4 regions of the Aeromonas rivuli genome follow, and region 2 is predicted to be linked to each of the others. Evidence: riboswitches for the same ligand, from Rfam matches in the RefSeq annotation. Region 2 holds a riboswitch; each other region holds the start of a gene.
What was found. Region 2 has a riboswitch for cyclic di-GMP ahead of gbpA (N-acetylglucosamine-binding protein GbpA). Riboswitches for the same ligand answer to the same signal wherever they lie in the genome.

Region 1: another riboswitch for cyclic di-GMP. It lies ahead of KYK33_RS04350 (glycosyl hydrolase family 18 protein); the one in region 2 lies ahead of gbpA (N-acetylglucosamine-binding protein GbpA).
Region 3: another riboswitch for cyclic di-GMP. It lies ahead of KYK33_RS02295 (sigma-54-dependent transcriptional regulator); the one in region 2 lies ahead of gbpA (N-acetylglucosamine-binding protein GbpA).
Region 4: another riboswitch for cyclic di-GMP. It lies ahead of KYK33_RS05190 (glycosyl hydrolase family 18 protein); the one in region 2 lies ahead of gbpA (N-acetylglucosamine-binding protein GbpA).

Annotation. Positions count from the first base shown of each region.
Region 1 is NZ_CP079742.1:910,284-914,491, forward strand. Features, by position in the region: gene gltX (glutamate--tRNA ligase) at 1-738, shown strand, start outside; partial or broken gene KYK33_RS04320 (glutamyl-tRNA synthetase) at 750-885, shown strand; tRNA gene KYK33_RS04325 (tRNA-Ala) at 1,373-1,448, shown strand; tRNA gene KYK33_RS04330 (tRNA-Ala) at 1,477-1,552, shown strand; tRNA gene KYK33_RS04335 (tRNA-Ala) at 1,613-1,688, shown strand; tRNA gene KYK33_RS04340 (tRNA-Ala) at 1,747-1,822, shown strand; tRNA gene KYK33_RS04345 (tRNA-Ala) at 1,881-1,956, shown strand; cyclic di-GMP riboswitch class I at 2,298-2,384, shown strand; gene KYK33_RS04350 (glycosyl hydrolase family 18 protein) at 2,497-4,208, shown strand, end outside.
Region 2 is NZ_CP079742.1:3,827,197-3,831,404, forward strand. Features, by position in the region: gene KYK33_RS17600 (M3 family metallopeptidase) at 1-1,618, opposite strand, end outside; cyclic di-GMP riboswitch class I at 1,920-2,003, shown strand; gene gbpA (N-acetylglucosamine-binding protein GbpA) at 2,062-3,483, shown strand; gene cbl (HTH-type transcriptional regulator Cbl) at 3,565-4,208, opposite strand, start outside.
Region 3 is NZ_CP079742.1:496,664-500,871, forward strand. Features, by position in the region: gene lfhA (lateral flagellar biosynthesis protein LfhA) at 1-1,642, shown strand, start outside; cyclic di-GMP riboswitch class I at 1,838-1,925, shown strand; gene KYK33_RS02295 (sigma-54-dependent transcriptional regulator) at 2,172-3,437, shown strand; gene lfiE (lateral flagellar hook-basal body complex protein LfiE) at 3,449-3,775, shown strand; gene fliFL (lateral flagellar M-ring protein FliFL) at 3,850-4,208, shown strand, end outside.
Region 4 is NZ_CP079742.1:1,072,157-1,076,364, reverse strand. Features, by position in the region: gene KYK33_RS05190 (glycosyl hydrolase family 18 protein) at 1-1,653, opposite strand, end outside; cyclic di-GMP riboswitch class I at 1,766-1,853, opposite strand; gene KYK33_RS05185 (hybrid sensor histidine kinase/response regulator) at 2,038-4,208, opposite strand, start outside.

The DNA of each region.
Region 1 (4,208 bases), 1.4 Mb from region 2:
GTCTCCATGATCCTGGGCGACGACGGCGCCAAGCTCTCCAAGCGCCACGGCGCCGTGTCCGTGATGCAGTACCGCGACGACGGCTACCTGCCGGAAGCCCTGTTGAACTACCTGGTGCGTCTGGGCTGGTCCCACGGCGATCAGGAGATCTTCACCCTGGACGAGATGATCAAGCTGTTCAGCCTGGATGCCATCTCCAAGTCGGCATCCGCCTTCAACACCGACAAGCTGTTGTGGCTCAACAACCACTACATGCGCAGCCTGGATCCGGCCTATGTCGCCAAGCATCTGGCATGGCACATGGCGGAGCAGAACATTGATACCAGCAAGGGGCCGACCTTGCCTGAGGTGGTGACCCTGCTGGCCGAGCGCTGCAACACCCTGGTGGAGATGGCCGCCCAGAGCCGTTATCTGTTCGAAGAGTACGAAGCGCTGGACGAAGCCGCCGCCAAGAAGCACCTGCGCGGCGTCGCGGCCGAGCCGCTGACCCTGGCCAGGGCCAAGCTGGCTGCCCTGGAGACCTGGACCACAGAGGCGCTGCACGAGCTGATTGAAGCCACCGCCGCCGAACTGGGTCAGGGCATGGGCAAGGTCGGCATGCCGCTGCGCGTCGCCGTCACCGGTCTGGGTCAGTCCCCGGCCATCGACGCCGTGATGGCGTTAGTGGGCAAGGAGCGGGTGCTCGCCCGCATCGACCGCGCGCAGGCCTACATCGCAGCGCGGATGGCAGCCGAGTAAGCTTGCCGTCGGACATTGCCGTCACCGGTCTGGGATAATCTCTCCCCGGGTATCGACGCCGTGATAGCACTGGTTGGCAAGGAGCGGGTACTTGCTCGCATCGATCGCGCCCTGGCTTATATCGAAGCGCGTATGGCAGCCGAGTAATACTGGTCTGGGCCAATCTCCCCTGGCATCGCCGACGCCGTGATGGCGTTAGTGGGCAAGGAGCGGCGTCGGCCCGTATCGACCGCGCGCTGGCTTATATCGAAGCGCGTATGGCAGCCGAGTAATACCGGTCTGAGCCACTCCCCTGGCATCACCGACGCCGTGATGACACTGGTTGGCAAGGAGCGGGTGCTAGCTCGTCTCGACCGCGCGCTGGCCTACATCGCAGCGCGGATGGCCGCCGAATAAGTCGATTCATTGCCATAGAAAAAGGGCTCCCGTTCGGGGGCCCTTGTTGTTTGTACCCAAGAGTGATTTGTGACCAAAAACAGCAAGATAGCGACAGGGTTGCCGGTAAAAACAGCTAACTGCCTGAATTTTGACTAAACGCATCAACGAGGGGTATTTTTGGGTTGACAGCAAAGCGGTCGATGCCTATCATGCGCCTCCGTTGCCGGAGATAACTTTGGTAGCGCCGAGGTGAGTTGGGGTTATAGCTCAGCTGGGAGAGCGCTTGCATGGCATGCAAGAGGTCCGCGGTTCGATCCCGCGTAGCTCCACCAAATTCTCCTCGAACAATCTGGAATCTAAGGGGTTATAGCTCAGCTGGGAGAGCGCTTGCATGGCATGCAAGAGGTCCGCGGTTCGATCCCGCGTAGCTCCACCAGATTCTTGATTGACGAATACCCAGGGCAGTGCGGTGTGTATCACCCAGGCCGATCTTTGTGGGGTTATAGCTCAGCTGGGAGAGCGCTTGCATGGCATGCAAGAGGTCCGCGGTTCGATCCCGCGTAGCTCCACCACTATTTCGCAGTAAGGCAAACGGACACCAGAACCGATTGTCTAAAGAGTAAAGATTTCGGGGTTATAGCTCAGCTGGGAGAGCGCTTGCATGGCATGCAAGAGGTCCGCGGTTCGATCCCGCGTAGCTCCACCACTATTTCGTAGTAAGGCAAACGGACACCAGAACCGATTGTCTAAAGAGTAAAGATTTCGGGGTTATAGCTCAGCTGGGAGAGCGCTTGCATGGCATGCAAGAGGTCCGCGGTTCGATCCCGCGTAGCTCCACCAATTTCTTGTTACAAGAAAGCTAAAGGCCACCGCATCGCGGTGGCCTTTTTGCTATGTGCATCTGCTCTTCGCTCCCCTTCCCGACGTGAATTGTCGTCTCATCAATCATCGTATGGCGTCCTAGTCATGAGGTGGCTCACAGTTCCAGCGCATGATATCAGTGGTTTCGGGCATATCGGTGTCGATGCTTGTGCTGATAATCGTGTTAATTGCTAGCTGTTCGCGGCATTTTGGCTACTTTTTCTGCGTTTTTTGTATTCCGCCCAAACATATTTTCCTTTGTGAATGAAGATTGAGCATTTGCGGGCGACTTCCTATACTCGGGCCGTTCCAGATGGAATCCAGGTAAAGAGCAAACCGGTTGAAAGACCGGGACGCAAAGCCTCCGGTCTACCGACTCCAGGGTCCAGGATAGCGGGGTTACCCAGGTAAGAGTCAGTGACGCGTCCATCGTCACTTGTCTTCTTCGTCGTACCTGTTGCGGTTGTGCTTTGCCTTGGTCAGCGTTTTGCCAAGACAAAAAACAAGGATGATAACAAGATGCAACAAGTCTTAAGACCAAGTCGGCTAGCCATGCTGGTCGCCCTCGCGTCCCTGCCCGGTTGGGCACTCGCGGCTTACCCCGCCTATCAGGCAGGCACCGCCTACAAGGCTGGCGACATCGTCAGCAACATCGGTAGCCTCTACCAATGCAAAGCATTCCCCTACTCCGGCTGGTGCAGCGGTGCCAGCTCTCACTACGCCCCGGGCACAGGTACTGTCTGGGCCGATGCCTGGACGCTGTATCAGGATACGACTCCCCCTGCCCTGGACCTGACACTCTCTTCCCCGGCCGCGGGCAGCTCGGTGAGCGTGGGTGCAGAACTGGCTCTGGCCGTCAGCCTGGCCGGTAGCAGCAGCGCCGTGACCCAGGTGGTCTATCTGGTCGATGGCAGTCAGGTGGCTGCCGCGACCTCTGCCCCTTGGTCAGCCAGTTGGGCTGCCAGCGGAGTGGGCGCTCATCAAATCACGGCTCGCGCCCTGGACAAGGATGGCAAGAACCTGGATGAAGCTCAGGTCAGTGTGACGGTGACGGCCGTGGTTGCCCCCGAGGCACCCAAGGCCAGCATCACCAGCCCGGCCGCCGGGGCCAAACTCACCCTGGGTCGCGCCGTCACAGTGACCGGCAATGTCACCGATGCCAACAACGATGTGGCCAGGGTCGAGCTCTATGTGGATGGCAAGAAGGCGGGTGAGGACAGCAGTGCCCCCTGGCAGCTGAGCTGGACGCCGCAGACCAAGGGGAGCGCCGCGCTGACCCTGGTCGCCGTAGACAGCCAGAACCTGTCGGGGGAGTCCGCCCCGGTGTCGGTCAGCATCGAAGAGGCGGCCTTGCCGCCCACCGGTGGCAATCTCTCCTGCGACGTTCGCCAGATCTATCGCGCCGATGGCAGCGAGTGCATGGGGGATGACCATGGCCGCCGCGTCATCGGTTACTTCACCTCCTGGCGTACCGGCAAGAACGGTCTGCCTTCCTATCTGGTAAACGACATCCCCTGGGACAAGATCACCCACATCAACTATGCGTTCGCCGCCGTGGATGAGCAGAGTCACCTCATCAAGGTGGATGACGCCGCCACCAAGCTGACCTGGGAAGGGGTGCCGGGCGCCGAAATGGATCCGGAGTTTGCCTATCAGGGCCACTTCAACCTGCTCTCCAAGTACAAGAAACAGTATCCAGACGTGAAGACCTTGATCTCCGTGGGCGGCTGGGCCGATACCCGTGGTTTCTATGCCGCCACCACCAAGGGTGACTGCTCGGTCAATACCGCTGGCATCAATGCGCTGGCCAACTCGGCGGTGAGTTTCATTCGCCAGTACGGCTTCGATGGGGTGGATATCGATTACGAATATCCGACCTCCATGAAGGATGCGGGTAACCCCAATGATTTCCCACTCTCCAATCTGTGTCGGGGCAAGCTGTTTGCGAACTATGAAGTGCTGATGAAGACGCTGCGCGAGCGGCTCGACAACGCGGGCACCGAAGATGATCGCAAGTACATGCTGACCATAGCGTCGCCGGCGTCGGCCTATCTGCTGCGTGGCATGGAGAACTTCCAGGTCACCCAGTATCTGGATTACGTCAACCTGATGACCTATGACTTCCACGGTGCCTGGAACAACTTCGTGGCCCATAACGCCGCGTTGTTCGACAACAAGGCAGATCCGGAACTGGCCCAGTGGGGTGTCTATAACCAGGCTCAGTTCGGTGC
Region 2 (4,208 bases):
CCAGGGGTCTGGCGCTAAAGCCCTCGCCGGTCAGGCTCTGCAAGGTCTGATCATGGCTCATGCCATTGCCCGGCCCCCAGTAGTGAGCGGCGAGATCCGGGCCTATACGCGGATTGTCGGTCAGATAACCGTCGCGTTTGAGGAAATAACTGCGGGTCTGCTCCACCGCCATCAGCGCCAGCAGATAACCATGATAGGCACAGGCTGACTCCTGATTGAGCAGATGGGGAATGGCGAGCAAGGGACGGGGACTCTCGACCCCCAGGATCTGCCGCTCCCATTGGCGAGCCAGGGTCAACACGGCCTCCGGGCTGCGCGCGTCATCCTTCATGGCATAGAAATCCCGCTCGAAATAGGCGACCAGGGCTATCTGGCGCTCGTTGAAGGCCCGAAACGGCTGGCGCGCCGCAATCATCTCCTCAATCAGCGCATCCGGGATGGCACGGCCTTGCTCATCCTTGGCATAGCGTTTCAGCCAGTCCGCATCCTCGAGCAGGCTGTCGCAGAACATGGACTGAGTCTCGGCATACGCCATGGAAGTGGGCGGGAACTCCTGGGAGAAGCAGGGGGCATTGCCGGTCACGTTGGCAAAATGAGCCGCATGGCCACCTTCGTGGAACAGAGTGTTGAGCCCGCTCCAGCCGCTGCCGACCTGACCCGGGTTGGCCAGGCTGGTGAAGTTGACCACGGCGGGCACCCACTGCCCCTCCTGCCAGAAGCTCGGCACCGGACCATGGCAAAAACCATTCTCGTACTTGCCGGGTCTGTCCAGCAGATCCAGGGTCAGCACCGCATCTCGGTATTGAATGCCGAGACGGCGGAAGCTCTGCACCCAGTCTTGCAAGGCGCGGGAGAAGGGCACATAGGGATCGAGCTGACGGGTCACGTCACCACTGACCGAGAAGCGCAGATTATGGGGCAGCAGCGCGGCCTCCCCCTTGGCCTGTTCAAGCTCGACCAGGCTCTGGCGGGTACGCGCCTCGGTGCGGGCGATGAAGTCATCCAGGATGACGAACAGCTGCTCTGGGCTCATCTGCTCGTTCTTGCGCACCTTGTATTCGAAATAGTCGCGATAACCCATGGTGCGGGCAAAGCGATTGCGCAATTGAACGATCTCCAGGAAGCCCGAGTCCAGGGCCCACTGCTCCAGGGTATGGAAGAGTGCCACGGCGCTGGCTCGCACCGCCTCGATCGGGCTCGCGACCAGGGAGGCGCTGGCGGCGGGCAAGCTGCCGGGAACTGTCCGGCCCTGCTCATCCAGCAGCTCGAGTTTGAGCTCCTTGCGACGGGCAAAGAGCGCGGCCTCCGCGGCCACCAGCTCGTCCATCAGGGCAGCGGCGGCCGGATCCTCGATGACGTTGCACTCGAAGAAGGCGAGCCACCCCGACAAGCCGCGCTTGAGACTCGTCTCCTCGGCCTGGCCCAGCATCTCCCTGAGCTCGGGCAACCGGGCCGGATTGGCACAGAACCCCTTGTAGGCCTGCTCGGCTGCGGTGAAGCCCGCCTGATCATCGCTGGTGCCCATATAAGTCGACCAGAACAGATCCTCCTTGCGCCTGTGCAGCGCCAGATAGTCCTGATTCAACCGGTTGAAGTAATTCCTGGCAATGGAATTCATAAGTTCCCTCTTGTTGTTATAGGGCCAATCCAGGTTGACCCCGTTGCTATGTGCGCTGGGATGCGCAGCTCCACGCTAGCAGAAGCCAACCCCTCTGTCAGCGCCCACCATCACCTCTGAACAGTGACTGTGATGTCACACCATGCGCGGCTCTGGCCAGCAACTCTTCTGCCGCTGGCAAGCCACCCGTTGTCGCAAAAAGGTGGCTGGCAGCTCAGTTCAGTCCCTTTTTTGAAATTAATGTTAATTTTTTGTTCAAAATTAGCCATGATAAGTTGTCGAGTGAAACCGACACCCAGACACAGTCAGTTGGCAAACCGGTCGAAAGGCCAGGACGCAAAGCCTCCGGTCCCGGGCTCAAGCACGGGATAGCGGGGTTGCAGCAGGTGTTCGGGGGCTCCCCGCCAAGCTGACTGCCCAGACAGACTCAACACAAGGAATCTATGGCAGTGAATCAACCACTTCATCGTCTTGCCGTCATCACCGCCCTGTTGGCCAGTGGTGGCGCCCTTGCCCACGGCTACATCAGCAGCCCGGAAGCCCGCAACACCCTTTGCAAGAACGGGGGCAACATAGGCTGCGGCGCCATCCAGTGGGAACCCCAGAGCCTGGAAGCGCCGTCCGGCTTCCCGAACGGCGGGCCCGCCGATGGCGATATAGCCTCGGCTGGCCATGCCCAGTTCGCCGAGTTGAATGCCCAGACCAGCGATCGCTGGACCAAGCGCACAGTGAGCGCCGGTGCCATCGATATCAGCTGGACCTTTACCGCCAACCACGTCACCCGCAACTGGCGCTACTACCTCACCAGGCAAGATTGGGATCCCAATCAGCCCATCAGCCGCAGTAGCTTCGATCTGACCCCCTTCTGTGTCATCGACGGCGGCATGGTACAACCCCCCAAGCAGATGACCCACAGCTGTACCCTGCCAGCTCGCACCGGCTATCAGCTGATCTTGGGGGTCTGGGAGGTGGGGGATACCCCCAACAGCTTCTACAACCTGATCGATGCCCGCTTCCAGGATGGCGAGCTGCCGCCGCTGGCCTGGAGCCAGAGCGGTACCATCTACCCCTCGGTGGATCTCAAGGCCGGAGACAGAGCCATGACCCGGGTGTTCGATGCCAACGGCGAGCGCCCCGAGTTGCAGACGGTGCTCACCGTCGCCAGTGACGAGCAGGGGCTCAAAAATAACTGGGCCCAGGCGCTGGCCAGCAAGATAAACGCCGAGCAGAGCGAGATCCGTGCCGGCCAACCGGGTAGCGGTGACAACTTCAACCCCGTCTATGGCCAGAACCCCGTCTACCTGAAGGCAGGCAGTGGCCTGGCCCGGGTCGAGATCCAGCTTGAGCAGCAACCTGCCCCCGTGGCCGACAGCCTGGTGGTGAGTGGTCTCGCCGATAGCTACCCGCTCGATGGCGGCAACCTCAAGCTCGACTTCACCCTGGCAGTGCAGGGGGACTTGAGTGTAACGGCCACCCTCTATGACCATGGCGGCGCCGCCAAGGGTCAGGTCAAGACCGATATCAAGGACGCCAGCCAGAGCCTGAGCCTGGCCCTGACCGGTCTCAGCGCCGGTCATCACCAGCTGGTGCTCGCAGGCACCCCCAAAGGGGGCGGCGCCCTGTTGCAACAGACCCATGATCTGATGCTTCAGGATCCTGTCAGTGGCGACTACCAGTATGTTTTCCCGGCCTCTCTCTCCTCTTACAAGGGTGGGGTCAAGGTGCTGCAGCCCAAAGATGGCAAGATTTACCAATGCAAACCCTTCCCCGCCGAAGGTTGGTGCAGCCAGTGGAGCAGCAACGCCACTCACTATGAGCCTGGGGTAGGCAGCCATTGGCAGGAGGCCTGGTTGTTGGTGCAGTGATGGCCTGATACGAGCATGAAGAAGGGGAGCCATGGCTCCCCTTCTTCATGAGGTGACTGGCGCCACCGATAACCTGAGCGCTCAGATCTGATAATCGATGAGCGGCTCACCATGGAGCGCCCGGGCCTGGATGTCGGCCAGCGCCAGCTCGGGGTTGCAGAGCTGGATAAACTGCCAGGCGAAGTTGTGTTGGAACTGCCCCTGCTTGAGGCCAATCCAGGCGGTGTGAGGGGCGAACAACCGGCTGCCGTCGAGCTGGTGGAGCCCCAGATCGCGCTGAGGATCGAACGCCATGTCCGCCAGGATGCCCACCCCCATCTCCAACTCCACATAGGTCTTGATGACATCCGAATCCTGGGCGGTCAACAGGATCTGGGGCGAGATCCCCGCAGCGGCAAAGGCCTCATCGACCCTGGCCCGTCCGGTCAAACCCGCCTGATAGGTGATGATGGGCCACTGGGCCAGGGCCCCCAGACTCAGCTCTGTCTCCTCGCTGAGGGGGTGCCCCCTTGGTACCACTATGTTGTGATGCCAGCGGTAGTAAGGAAAAGCCACCACCCCTTCGCTGCGATCGAGCTGCTCGCTGCTGATGCCGATATCCACTTCACCGGTTTGCAACAGCCGCACTATCTCCTCCGGCCCCCCCTGACGCAGCTCCAGCTGCACCTCGGGGAAGCGCTCACGGAACGCCTTTACCACCTTGGGCAAGGCGTAACGCGCCTGAG
Region 3 (4,208 bases), 1.0 Mb from region 2:
CCTGGACGCCATGCCGGGCAAACAGATGGCCATAGATGCCGACTTGAATGCCGGCATCATGGATCAACACCAGGCCCGGGCCCGCCGGGAAGAGATCTCCCGCGAGGCCGACTTCTACGGGGCCATGGATGGTGCCTCCAAGTTCGTGCGTGGGGATGCCATCGCCGGGCTGCTGGTGCTCATCATCAACCTGGTTGGCGGTCTCGCCATCGGTATCTTTCAGCATGCCCTGCCGGTGGCTGAGGCCTTCCAGCGCTATGCCCTGCTCACCATAGGGGACGGTCTGGTTGCCCAGATCCCCTCCCTGCTGATGTCTACCGCAGCCGCCATCATAGTGACCCGGGTCAGTGATGAGGGGGAGATGTCCGATCAGGTGGGCCAGCAGCTATTGGCGTCGCCCAGGGTCATCTACACGGCTGCCGCCATCATGCTGATCCTGGGTCTTGTGCCCGGCATGCCCATGCTGGCCTTCGTCAGTTTTGCCGCCGTCCTGGCCTGGACCGGCTGGCGGGTGAGCCTGCGACAGCAGCAGGATCCGGCGCTCGATGCCGCCGAGCAACTGAGTCAGCAGTTGGTGTTGCCTGAACATCAGGGGTTGGAGTGGCAGGATCTGCCCTATGTCGATCCCATCGCCATCGAGCTTGGTTACAAGCTGGTTCCCCTGGCCGAGGCGGACAAGGGCGCCGAGCTGCTGGTGCGGGTGCGGGGCATCAGAAAGACCCTCTCCGAGCAGTATGGTTTCTTGCTGCCCGAGATCAGGGTGCGCGACAACCTGCAGCTGCAACCCGATCAATACCGAGTCCGGCTCTCCTCCGTGCCCATGGCGAGCGGGCAGGTGGATTGCCAGCGGCTGATGGCCATCAGCAGTGGCGAGACCTACGGTGCCCTGGACGGCGAGCTGACCCAGGATCCCGCCTACGGCATGAACGCGGTCTGGATAGCTCCGGACCACAAGGCCAAGGCACTCAATCTGGGTTACTCGGTGGTGGACTCGGCGACCGTGATAGCGACCCATGCCAGCAAGCTGCTGCGTGAACAGCTCGACACCCTGTTCGGCCACGATGAAGTCGGCAAGCTGGGTCAGTACTTGGCGACCCTGTCTCCTCGTCTGGCGGAGGAGCTCAACCTCGCCTTGACCCAGATGCAGCAGCTTCGGGTGTTCCGGCAACTGCTCAAGGAGCAGGTGAGCCTGACCGACATCCGTACCATAGCGACCACCTTGCTCGACGCGAGCGAGCTGACCAAGGATCCCGTGCTGCTGGCGGCGGACGTGCGCTGCGCCCTCAAGCGCCAGATAGTGCGTCAGGTGATAGGACAGCGTGAGCTGCTGGCCACCTTTACGCTGGATGAGCGGCTGGAGCAGACACTGCTGGCGGCCATGAATCAGGCTCAGCAACAGGGCAAGGTGGCGCTGGACAGTTTCCCGGTTGACCCCCAATTGCTGGCTCAGCTGCAACAAAACATGCCCCTTGTCAAGGAGCAGCTCCAGCAGCAGGGCCATGCCCCAGTATTGGTGGTGATGCCCCAACTGAGACCTTTGCTATCCCGTTATGCCACCTCCTTCGCCAAGGGGCTCAAGGTACTCTCTTACAACGAGATCCCGGAGGAGCTGAGGGTGGAAGTGGTCGGTACCCTGGGGTGAAGAGAATTGCCCTTGATCTCAGTCAGATAGGAAAATCTTATTCCGCATCTGTGCTTGAACTGTCTTCTCAACTTGTTATGATGCGCCGTGTTTTGACGCTTGCCGCCAAAACATACTGATAAATATAATAATTTGATACGTGCTGCCAGGCTGCGACAACCGCTGTCTGGCTGTCCTTTTGCATAAGGGCATATCGCATGAAAAAGGCAAACTGAACTGAAAAGTCAGGACGCAAAGCCTCCGGTCTAATGGCGGGAATGCCAATGATAGCGGGGTTACCAGGGATAGGTACCGTCACGAATGACGCCTATAGCAAACCGACATGCACGCAGATGCATGGCGGCGGCCACCTCTTTCCTCGGTTTTGACATTTCAGTTCTGTTGATTGACGACAATACAATCACAGGTTCAGGTTCATATGCTTTCGGATGTTTCTCTGAAATGTACCCCGACGCCGCCAGGCCTTGGGGGGCTCCCTCATCTGTTATTGCTGCAGCCAGACTCTTCTGCCGGGGAAGAGATACTGATCATGCTGGAGAGTTCGGGATATCGGGTATCTATCGTCGACTCGGCAAGGCAGGCATGCGCCAGCCTTGCCAATGACAGGGTCGATCTGCTGTTGCTGGACGTGAGCACGCCCATCGACAACCTCAAGGGCTTTCTGGGCAAATTGACCGACACCGACAGTGTCATCCTGGTCAATGAGCATCAGGGGCATCTGGCGGCCGAGGCCATGGGGGCCGGCGCCATCGATTACATCATCAAACCCTTCGGGCGACAGCAGATGCTGGATGCGATCCGGGGAGCCTTGCGCCTGCGCCAGCCGATCCCGGATCTGATTGCTGAGTCGAGTGCCAGTCGTCAGGTATTGCAGCTGGCCCGCCGGGCCGCCAAGACCTCGGCCACTATTCTCATCGGTGGTGAATCCGGGACCGGCAAGGAGCGTCTGGCACGGTACATCCATGAGATGTCCAACCGCTGTGATGGCCCCTTTGTCGCCATCAACTGCGCCGCCATCCCCGAGTCGATGATCGAGTCCATCCTGTTTGGCCATGCCAAGGGGGCCTTCACCGGGGCGGTGTCGGCCCAGCCTGGCAAGTTCGAGCAGGCGCAGGGGGGGACCCTGTTGCTGGACGAAATCTCCGAACTGCCCCTGGCACTGCAAGCCAAGCTGCTGCGGGTGTTGCAGGAGCGCCAGGTCGAGCGACTGGGGAGCCATCAACTGATCAACCTGGATGTACGCATCATCGCGGCCAGCAACAAGGATCTGCGGACCCTGGTGGCCGCAGGGCTGTTTCGCGAGGATCTCTTCTACCGCCTCGATGTGCTGCCCATGAGCTGGCCTGCGTTGCGTGAACGGCCGGGAGATATTCTGCCGCTGGCTGAATATTTCATCGCCCGCTATGCACCCAGACAGGGTCATTGGTTGAGCGAGCTGGCACGCAAGCAGATGCTTGCTTATCCCTGGCCTGGCAATGTGCGCGAGCTCGACAATGTCATTCAGCGTTCGCTCATCATGGCGCGAGGATTGCATATTCAAGCGATCGATTTGATGCTGCCCCGTGAGCCGGGGGCCGCAGAACCCGGTTTGGTCGAGCCTTTATTGGCCCCTGAAGGGCTGATGGAGACCCGCCGCCATGCCGAGTTTCAGTTCGTATTAGAGACCCTGCGCCGCTGTAGCGGCCATCGAACCCGCACGGCCGAGGCCCTGGGCATGACGACCCGGGCATTGCGCTACAAGCTGGCGGCGATGCGTGAGCAGGGCATAGACATTGAACTCCAGATTCAAAATTGAGGGATAACCCAGTGAAGATTGAAATGATGTCGTCACAGACCACTCTGTTGCAGCAGATGCAGGAGCTGAAGCGGGTGGCGAGCCAGGAGCCTCACATCGAGCTCCAGGGCGGTCAGGAAGTCTCCTTCGGCAATGCCATGCGAGACGTGGTCAATCGGGTCAACGAACAACAAAACATCTCTTCCCGTCTGATGACGGCGGTCGATGCGGGCCAGAGCGATGATCTGGTCGGGGCCATGGTGGCCAGTCAGAAAGCCGGTCTTAGCTTTTCCGCCCTGATGCAGGTGCGCAACAAGCTGATGACGGGTTTCGATGACATCATGCGCATGCCGCTCTGAGGTTACTGATGACTGAATTGGTAAGCGGCTCGCCACGGGAGGCCGTCAGCATGCAGCAGCGCATACAGGCGTGGCTGAAGAACTGGCGCAGCCTCTCTCGCGACAATAAATCCATCCTGACCATAGCCCTGTTGGCCGCCACCGTGGCGGGGACCATAGTGGTCATCCTCTGGACCTCCAGCAAGAACTACGTGCCCCTGTACGGCAAGCAGGAGTTGTACGACACCGCCAATATCATGGAGATGCTGGAGAAAGAGCAGATCCCCTTCCAGCTTGAGAAAAGCTCCGGGCAGGTACTGGTGCCAGAGGGTCAACTGGCTCACATTCGTATGGCGCTAGCTGCGCGTGGGGTCCGTGCCGCCATGCCCTCTGGCCTGGAAGGGCTGGATGCGGTCACGGGTCTTGGCACCAGCGAATTCATGGAAGGGGCGCG
Region 4 (4,208 bases), 1.6 Mb from region 2:
GGCGTTGAGGATGTCACCATTATCCGAGTCGATCTCCCACGCAAACAGACCGCCGAGCTGGTTCGCCAGCACATACTGCCCCTTGGCCTTGACCGAGCGATCGTTGTCAAAGGTGATGAGATCCCCGGTGCTGGCCTTGAACACATAGGGCGCCTCCGCTACCTCGTCATAACCCTGCTCCCAACCGGCGCCCATGTAGTCATTGACGATCTGGCGATAATCCACCACACCGTTTTCCCAGGTGCCCTTGACCGGGCCTGTGGCAGTGCCGGTGAAGGGGTTGCCAGCCTGATAGCCACTCACCCCGGTCCAGCCGCGACCATACATGGCCGCACCGACCACTATCTTGCCCGGGGTCACGCCCTGGCCAAGCAGCGCTTTGACTCCCTTGTCGGTGGTGTACTTGGTGTTGGCATCCCAGCTGGCTTCAAACAGGTTGGTCTGATGACCCAGCTCGGTATTGGTCCAGGCGCCGTTGAAGTCGTAACTCATCAGGAAGATGTGGTCCATGTACTGCTGGGCCGCCTGATAATCGACCTTGGCAATCTTGTCGCCGCCGGCACTGATCGCCGAGGTCAACTCGTACTGGCGGCCCGTGCTGGCCTCCAGCTCGTCGAGCATGGTGCGCAGCTCCTTCATCAGGGTCACATAAGTGGCACCGTCATTGGGGCCACCCAGGCTGGGGTTCGCGCCCTGACCACCCGGGAATTCCCAGTCGATATCCACCCCATCGAAGAACTTCCAGGTCTGCAGGAACTCTTTGACCGAGGCGACGAAGGTATCGCGCTTGGTTTTATCGCTTAGGAAATAGAAGGGATCGGAGAGGGTCCAGCCACCGACCGATGGCAGTATCTTGAGGTCGGGATGGGCCTGTTTGAGGGCCATCAAGTTACCGAAGTTGCCTTTATATGGCTCATCGAAATCCTTGAGGTTGCCCTGGGGCATCTGGATGGCAGCCCAGGGATCATGCATGGCCACCTTGAAATCGGCACGACCGGCGCAGGCCCGTTGCAAGGCTTCAAAGCTGCCTTCGATCTCTTTGAGGCTGTCATTGATGCCGTTGCCGCCACAGATGGGAGTAAAGCCATAGAGGATATGGGTCAGATTCTGGGCGGGGACCTTGTCGACGGTGAACTTGCGACCATAGACGCCCCACTCCACGTAATAGGCACCAACCACTTTGCCGGACTTGTTGGTATAAGGCTTGTTGTTCCCTTGCAGCGGTGCATTGAGCGGCAGCAGATGGCTGCCATCGGTGTCGGCGACCACTATCTCTTTGGCATCGGAGCGGGTACAGCCATCGGCGTTGCAGAGCTCTATCTGCATCTGGTAGCGACCACCCTTGGTCACCTTGAAGTTGGCAGTGCCGGATGCGCCGGACGGGCCGCGCCACACCTCGACACCATCGAGCAGCACCTTGGCGGTCTGACCCACGTCACCAGACCAGAGATTCCAGCTCACGCTGACCGGCGCCCCATCGGCATGGACGGTCACCAGCTTGTTGTAGGCAGTCGCAGCCTGATCCACTTCGACGATGGCGAACTTGGTTTCGCCCCAGCCGATGGTGGGTTTGCCCGGGGCGGCCGCATAGGCTGAGGAGGCAAATAGCCCGGCCACCATTAAGGCCAGCAAGGAGGGTTTTGGACTTAACATGTTGAATTTCCTTATTCGTTTATAATTTTGTCACGAAAAAGGCAACGCATGTCAGACAGGTACAGCAGACAACATCCCAGGCTGGCTTGGCGTCCGGCTGGAAACACAATCCTGTGGTGACCCCGCTATCTTAGGTACGACAGACCCTTAGACCGGAAGTTTTGCGTCCCGGCCTTTCGACCGGTTTGCCCTTTGGCACAACTTGATTCGCGATAAAAATAATCGCCAAGGAAATATAAGGCCCAACTGGCCAGCAGGCAAACACCCCACGCGAGTCAGCCCCTGTCGCAGGGAGCCAAATAGCACAAAAAAGGGCCATTCATTGACATAAATGGCCCTTTTTGCAGAGAACCTCTGCCAAGTTGTTTACCCGCAAGCTGATGACTAATGTGTTAATTCGTGATCATCATCAAGTTTGCAGACACCGCTCATGCTGTTCATCAGCGCCCTGAGCTTGAGGGGCTTGACCGGTTTGCTGATGTAGCCATAACCATGCTCGCGGATCTGGGCCTGCAGTTCGCCTTTTCGATCCGCACTGATGATGATCCCCCCCACCCCGGTCCCCAGGGCGAGCCGCAGCATATGCAGCGCCTGCAACCCCGTCTTGCCATCGTCCAGATGGTAATCGGACAGCACCAGGTCCGGTTTGAAGCTCTCCACCAGCGTCAGGGCCTGAGCCAGGTCCTGAACGCACTGCACCTCACAACCCCAACGCCCCAGCAGCGAGGCCATGGCCACCAGTATCTCGGGTTCATTATCGAGACAGAGCACCCGCACCCCTGCCAGCTGGCTATCCCGCCGCGGCTCTGGGCTCTGGAGAGCCCGCTCCACCAGAGGACGGCTGGCCAGATTGAGGCTGATGGCAAACACCGAGCCTGCCCCTGGCCAACTGCGCAGCGTCAGTTGGTGCCCCAACACCTGCGAGATACCGCGCGCGATGGCCAAGCCCAGCCCCAATCCCTGCTCGCGGGTGGTGCGGGAGTGATCCAGACGCTGGAACTCTTCGAAGATGGCCTCTTGCTTGTCCTGGGGGATGCCGGGTCCGGTGTCCCACACCTCGATCCGCAACCGCTGGCCCTGACGGCGACAACCGAGCAATACCCGGCCACCGGGGTTGTAACGAAACGCATTGGTGAGGAAGTTTTGCAGCACACGCCGCAACAAGCGCACGTCGCTGTGTACCGCCAGCCTGGTATCGACCACGGCAAACTCTATCTCTCCTGCCTGGGCCAGCACCCCAAACTCGGCCTTGAGGTTGTCAAAGACATCCGCCAGGGCAAAGTCGAGTTTCCTGGCCTTGAACTTGCCCGCCTCCAACCGGGAGATATCGAGCAAGTCGGTGATGAGATCCTCGGTTGCCCCCAGGGCATCATCGATATGACGGGCGAGCCGGGCGGGCTCCCCCTCATCGGGCAAGGTCTCTATCAAGGAGGAGGTAAACAGCTTGGCGGCATTGAGCGGCTGGGTCAGATCATGGCTCACCGCCGCCAGGAAGCGGCTCTTGGAGTGGTTGGCCCGCTCCACCTGCTCGTTGACGGTGCGCAGCTGGCTGTTGAGGGCCGAGAGCTCGCGGGTACGCTCGGCAACCCGCGCCTCCAGATGTTCATTGGCCTCACGCAGCACGCGCTCGGCATCGCGAAAGGGGGTGATGTCGGCGAAGGTCATGACGAAGCCGCCACCGGGCATGGGGTTGCCTTGCAGCTCGATGACCCGGCCATCCGGGCGCTCCCGGGAAGAGAGATGGGCACTGCCGCGCTTCATGAATCCGACCCGCCGTGCCACATGGGCCTCAACCTCTCCCTGGCCGCACAACCCCTTGACGGCGTTATGGCGGATAATCTCCTCGATGGGGCGCCCCACCTGGATAAGCCCCGCCGGATACTGGAACAGCTCGATGTAACGCTGGTTCCAGGCAACCAGCCGCAGCTCCCTGTCCACCACCGAAATACCCAGCCCTATGTGTTCGATCGCCCCCTGCAACAGACCACGGTTGAAGCGCAGCACGTCCGAGGCCTCGTCCACTATGGTGGCTATCTCCTCGAGCTGCATATTGCGCCCCTGCAGGGCAGAGGCGAGCACCAGCCGCGCCGACGAGGTGCCAAACACCCCGGCCAGCAGCCGCTCCGTGTGCGCAATCAGCGCTGCGCTGGCCTGCATGTGCGGCGCCAGGGTGCCACCGGATTCACCGGCGAAGCGACCGAAGGATCGCTTGACCCGGCTCGGGCCGACGAAGCGGGCCGCCAGCATCTCCAGCTCCTTGACGCTCACCTTGGCCTGATAAAGGGCCGCGGTATCCCGGCTGGGCTGGCCGACGAAGTTCGCCGCCTGCAACCGCTCGCTCACCGCAGCCCGGGTCAGCAGGGAGCCCGCCACGTAGCCGAGCAGGTTGAGCACCAGGCTGAGAAAGAGGCACCAGGCCCCCAGGCTCAATTCACGAAATGCGGGCCAGTCGGGGGGGGCCAGCATGGCCTCCAGCGGCGAGCCCGCCAGCAGGCCGCTCTCGGCCAGCAGAGTGATGAACCAGAGGCTGATCCCAAGACCCAGGCCGAGATAGA